One region of the Hydrogenovibrio crunogenus genome, then DNA from elsewhere that is predicted to be linked to it. Evidence: riboswitches for the same ligand, from Rfam matches in the RefSeq annotation. Region 1 holds a riboswitch; the other holds the start of a gene.
What was found. A riboswitch is a leader RNA that binds a small molecule or an ion and turns the genes downstream of it on or off. The one in region 1 is predicted to bind cyclic di-GMP.
Positions count from the first base shown of each region.

Region 1 (3,139 bases):
TGAGTGATGGCGGTTTTTAGTCCTTCAGTTAATTGCTTGAGTTGGTCTGCGGGAATGTTGTAGGCTGGCATGGTATAAATAAGTTTGCCAAAAGGACGAATCCAGACGCCGTTTTGAACAGCCAGATGTTGAATGGTTTCACCTAAATCATTGCGCTCCAGTTCAATGACGCCTATTGCTCCTAACACTCGCGTATCGGCAACACCAGGTAGCGATTTTAAAGAGTGAAACGTATTGAGGAAATGCGATTCAATCCGTTGAATATTTTCTTGCCATGGGGAGGCTAATAATACATCAATATTGGAGGATGCAGCTCGACAAGCAAGCGGGTTGGCCATAAAGGTTGGACCATGCATGAGCAGGCCTGGTTGGCCTTGGCTAATGGTGTCGCTGATTTTTTCTGTGGCCAGAGTGGCCGCCAGCGTGATATTCCCACCAGTCAATGTTTTGCCTAGTGCCATAATGTCGGGGCTGATGTTGGCCCAGTCGCAGGCAAATAGTTTTCCGGTTCGCCCAAACCCGGTAGCGATTTCATCTGCAATGAGTAATACGTTAAATTCATCGCACAGTTCACGAACTTGGCGTAGATAGTCTGGGCGATAGAAACGCATCCCTCCAGCACCTTGCACAATAGGTTCCAAGGTCACCGCGGCTATTTCAGTGTGATGTTTTTCAAGTAATGTTTTAAATTCGGCAATGTCTTGATTGTCCGAGTCAATATCGAACCCTTTTTGCGGAGCGGGCGCAAAAAAGTGCTGGGGCAATGTGCTGTTAAATAAACGGTGCATGCCATTATCCGGGTCGCAGATTGACATGGTGGCAAACGTATCCCCGTGGTAGCCATTTTTGAGTGCTAAGAGTTTATTTTTTTGAGGTTGTTCTAAGCTAATCCAATATTGTATAGCCATTTTAATAGCCACTTCCATCGCGACGGAACCGGAGTCCGTGAAAAATACTTTTTGTAATGGCGGGGGCGTCAGTTTGATGAGACGTTTTGCCAATTCAATGGCAGGTTCATGGGTCAAGCCTCCAAACATAATATGCGGCATGGTTTCGATTTGGTCAATCATCGCTTTTTGAATGGCAGGATGGTTGTAGCCATGAAGAGCGGCCCACCATGAGCTCATGCCGTCTACCAATTCTTTGCCGTCAGATAAGGTAATGATGGAACCTTGGGTTTTGGCAACGCCGATGGCGGGAGTATCAGCCGGCATTTTTGCATAAGGGTGCCAAATGTGTTCTTGATCAAATTGTAAAAGTGATTGCCAGTGAGTCATATTTATATTTCAGTCATTTATCGTTAGCGTATGATAACGAAAACATACCAGAGTTTCATTATCCTAAAAATTAAGTTTCAAAAAAGAGGCTGACATAATCAGCGCAGAAGCATTACTGTAGAGGTCTCAATGGTTTCTTAAAGGTTTCTTAATGACTGCTATAAAAAAATAAAATACCTAAGTAGTTGATGTTACTTTAAAAAGAAGTAGAATAGTTTGCAAGTAACGAAAACAATGTTTAATTGTTGTTACCGGTATTAGACAGAAAATTTTGCCAAACTTGTTGTGAAGCAAGGACGGAAAGCCATGGGTCTCAAGGTTTGAGATCGCCAGGTTGCCAAATTGATTAGAAAATGCGTTTCTTGGCATTTGTATGATTGATTTGTTCCCATTTTTCCGGCCGTGGATTACAACAGGTATTCCTTTTCTTTCTAATGAAAGTTTTTAATTGCCAAACTTGTTGTGAAGCAGGGACGGAAAGCCATGGGTCTCAATGTTTGAGATCGCCAGGTTGCAAACCAGTACTTTCTACCACTCTTCAACACACGTTTCGCTTGAGTTCTCTCAAGGAGATGAAGATGTTGTTTGTAAAAAAATAAACCGTCAGGCTCGACTGACGGTCGCTTGTATTAGCTTAATGACAATGGGGGCGCCCGATGCATTGGCTGATACAAAAGATAATCTTGGTGTTCAATTACTGCAGACATTTCATGCGGTAAGTGGGTCTTTAAAAAACATGTTTGAAGTAGAAGCGAAGGTTAACCTTCGTACGCTAAATAGCTCTGCTTATTCCGTTGAGATAGAGCAGCCTTATTGTTGTCAGGCTCGGAAAAGCGTAACGGTTGTTGATTTTTTGCGCTTTGGAAATGATAAATCAAATATTGTTATGGGGTTTAACCTGGTCGATAGCAATTTATTGATTTCTAAAGGGGAACAATGGCAAATGTCATTGGGTGTTAAAGAAGCGAAAACCAAGCTGTATGGTTCCGATGATATGGGGGTCATGCTACGTTTTCAAGCTTCCCTTCATTAGATGGATGGCATGGGTTCAGCCAATTCGACTAAATCAAAATAAAACGGTCATTATGAAGTTGTGTAATTGACCGTTTCTTCCTGCCAGTTCAGATGTTGTATTGCTTTTTGATAGCTTGATTCAAGAGGCGCGTTCAGAGTCATCTGCTGATTGGTTTTTGGATGATTGAACGTTAAACTGGTCGCCGCTAGATAAAGTCGGTGTTGTCCTAACCACGTATTGAAAAAATGATTGTGGTGGCGATCTCCATATTTGACATCTCCAATAATAGGATGGCTGATGTGATTTAAATGTCGACGTAGTTGGTGTTTTCGCCCTGTTTTTGGCATTAACTTAACTAAAGAATAACGTTGGGAATCAAATCTTCCCATTTTATACATGACTTCAGTCGTCGCCAGGCGCTCATAATTTGTGAGGGCTTCCTGGGGAGGTTTGTTGGTTTGTGTATGACGATCGCCCAGCTTGTCTAATTTATGTTTTAACGCATGAGTAATTTCACCGGTTTCATTCATCCACCCTCTACATATCGCTAGATACTGTTTTTGAATGGTATGTTCTTCAAATTGCTGTCCCATTAATCGTGCGGTGTTAGAATCAAGAGCAAACAATAATAAGCCTGATGTTGCTTTGTCTAATCGATGCAGAGGGTAGACCTTTTGTTTGATCTGATCTCTAGTCATTTGTACTGCAAACTGTGTTTCATGCTTATCTATTGGTGAGCGGTGCACGAGTAACCCGGCAGGCTTATGGACTGCGACGAGGTAGTCATCTTGATACAGTATTTTAAATTGGTCGAGTTGGCAGTCTGTTTGCATATGGCATACCGCTG
Region 1 covers NZ_CP032096.1:324,695-327,833, forward strand. The annotation lists gene GHNINEIG_RS01410 (adenosylmethionine--8-amino-7-oxononanoate transaminase) at 1-1,277, opposite strand, end outside; cyclic di-GMP riboswitch class I at 1,541-1,619, shown strand; cyclic di-GMP riboswitch class I at 1,718-1,796, shown strand; gene GHNINEIG_RS01415 (hypothetical protein) at 1,771-2,310, shown strand; gene truC (tRNA pseudouridine(65) synthase TruC) at 2,361-3,125, opposite strand.

Region 2 (3,139 bases), 740 kb from region 1:
TATTTTTTAAAAGAATCAAAATTTTTAACATTTAATCAAATGCTTAGCGATAAAATTTAAAATAAAAGTGATTTGTCTTCACGCTTTATTCAAATTTTGAAACATGATCGAATGAAATTTTTAAGAAGAAAAATTCATGCCAATCGGTGATTGGCATGAATTTATATGAGATAGGATAATTTAATCAGTGTTCGCGTGTGGCAACAAACTGAAGCTCAGGCCAACGCTCTTCAATCAGTGTTAAATTAACACGAGTAGGGGCAATATAAACCAACTCTCCAGCAGCATCATAAGCCACGTTCTCTTTAACTTTCGCCAAGAACTTGTCGATCTCAGTTTTATCACCAATGACCCAACGTGCCGTTGAAACATTAACCGGTTCGAATAAACAAGTCACGTTGTACTCATCTTTTAGTCGCTGGGCCACCACTTCAAATTGCAGAATCCCAACCGCACCCAAAATCAAATCATTATTAATAATTGGACGAAATAATTGCGTTGCCCCTTCTTCTGACAGTTGCGTTAATCCTTTTTGCAATGCTTTCATTTTCATTGGATCTTTCAGCTGTGCCCGCCTGAACAATTCTGGCGCAAAGTTTGGAATCCCTGTAAATTTCAGGTCTTCACCTTGTGTGAAAGTATCCCCGATTTTAATCGTGCCATGGTTATGCAACCCGATAATATCACCTGGATAGGCCAATTCTGCTTGATCGCGCTTATTTGCTAAAAATGTAATTGCTTTCGCAATTTTAACGTCTTTACCAATCCTGACATGCTTTAAACTCATGCCCTTTTCATACTTACCAGACACGATTCGCATAAATGCCACGCGATCACGATGCTTAGGGTCCATGTTGGCTTGGATTTTAAAAATAAAACCGGTTAATTTTTCTTCATCAGATTTAACAAATCGCGTGCTGGCTTCACGCCCTTCTGGCGCAGGTGCATATTTTGCAAAGCCATCTAATAACTCTTGCAAACCGAAATTATTCACGGCTGATCCAAAAAATACAGGGGTCATTTTCCCTTTTAGAAAAGCATCCAACTCGAATTCATGGCTGGCCCCTCTGACCAGTTCAATTTCATCTCGTAATTCTTCTGCAAGACTGCCTAACTTTTCATCTAGCTCAGGATTATCCAACCCATGAATCAACTCCCCTTCCGAGGCATTCAACCCATCAGCCGATTCAAAAAGACGTACGGTATCATTATAAAGATGATAGATCCCTTTAAAACGTTTTCCCATACCAATTGGCCAAGTCATCGGGGCACAATTGATTTTCAATACCTCTTCCACTTCATCCAACAGCTCTATCGGCTCCTTTCCTTCACGGTCCAGCTTGTTGATAAACGTTAAGATAGGCGTGTCTCTTAGGCGGCATACTTCCATTAATTTAATGGTTCGATCTTCAACCCCTTTAGCCACATCAATCACCATTAAAGCGGAATCCACAGCCGTCAGAGTACGATAAGTATCTTCCGAAAAGTCTTCATGCCCAGGGGTATCCAAAAGATTGATCATGACATCTTTATAAGGGAACTGCATCACGGAGGACGCAACAGAAATACCTCTTTCTTGCTCCATCTTCATCCAATCGGATGTAGCCGAACGATCTGTTTTACGACTTTTTACCGCCCCAGCCATCTGGATGGCGCCACCGTATAACAATAGTTTTTCAGTGACCGTGGTTTTCCCGGCGTCCGGGTGGGAAATGATGGCAAAAGTACGCCTTTTATTTGTTTCTAATTGCAGTGACATAAATCGATTTATCTACTTAATTGGGCTTGAGGTGTATTTGAATAACAAAAAACAGCCAGGCCTGGTCGTTTTTATGAGAACGTTAAATACTTTTGGGCAGAATTATACCTGATATTAAGAGCGATTCCTAAAGGAATCCTTTAGAGAAGGAAATGCGAATCAAACGGGTCAGATCAAAGAAAAAAATGGGGGCAAAAAAGCCCCCCAAAAATTTTCCCCCTAGTGTGGTATTCCCACGTCAGAAATGGGAAAGAGGAAAATTAGTTGCACTCTGAACAAGGTTATAACTTGATAAATCATCAATAGATAATGCAGTTAAAAAACAACACAACATCAGCAAAATGAAAAAAGCGATAAACGGCTTGATGCATAACTGCCATGTCATTAATTTTTTAAAAGGCTAAATGAAATCCAATCACATAGAAAGGATCTAAACAGAACATATAACGATAGGTTCTTAAGTGTTTCCACTTAAATAAATGTGTCGTTAAAAAGGTAACCCGGCCATCTCAGAGAGATCCGTGGCTTTCTGTCTTCGCCTCGCGACGAATTTAGCTTTATCAAATTAAGATGAGGTAATACTAAAAGATTCGATACAAAAAAACAATAGTTTTTTTACGTAATTTTTAAAAAAAGCGCCTTTTTTCAATACTTCTAAGCATTAAGCGTGAAACTCAAACTTATAACCGACGCCATAAACTGAGTAAATCAATTCTTTTGAAGTCAATTCGTCTGCCAGCTTATGTCGTAGCTTTTTAATATGACTGTCTACCGTGCGATCAGAAACCACTCGATTGTCTGGATAAATACTTCCAATCAACTGACTTCTGGAATAAATACGCCCGGGGCTAGCGCTCAATAACTTTAAGATCGCAAATTCAACCATAGATAAATTAACCGTTTTTCCATGGTAACGAACCTGATAACGTTCTTCATCCATATGCCAATCTTCATGATCTTCCTGGCGTAAAGAACTTCGTCGAAGCAAGGCCTTAACGCGTGCAACCAATTCACGAGGACTAAACGGCTTACAGATATAATCATCTGCACCTAATTCCAGGCCTAAAATCCGATCAATTTCTTCTACTTTAGCCGTTAACATGATAATCGGTACCTGGCTAATGGCTCGGACTTCTTTACAAACTTGCAGTCCATCTTTTCCCGGCAACATAATATCTAATAAAATCAAGTCAACAGGATGCTGCTGAACCCAGTCCAATACGTCTGACCCATTATCAATACACACCGTTTTAAAACCACTGTCTTGTAGGTACTCTTGAACAATATTGGCAATTTTAATTTCATCTTCCACAATTAAGATGGTTTCATTACTCATCGAAATTCCTTTTAAACCGGTAACTTTACTGAAACTTTTATGCC
Region 2 covers NZ_CP032096.1:1,068,178-1,071,316, reverse strand. The annotation lists gene GHNINEIG_RS05135 (peptide chain release factor 3) at 185-1,759, opposite strand; cyclic di-GMP riboswitch class I at 2,251-2,325, opposite strand; gene GHNINEIG_RS05130 (response regulator) at 2,421-3,095, opposite strand; gene GHNINEIG_RS05125 (ATP-binding protein) at 3,107-3,139, opposite strand, start outside.
Region 2: it holds a riboswitch for cyclic di-GMP, as region 1 does, so the genes downstream of both, GHNINEIG_RS05135 (peptide chain release factor 3) here and GHNINEIG_RS01415 (hypothetical protein) in region 1, are expected to answer to the same signal.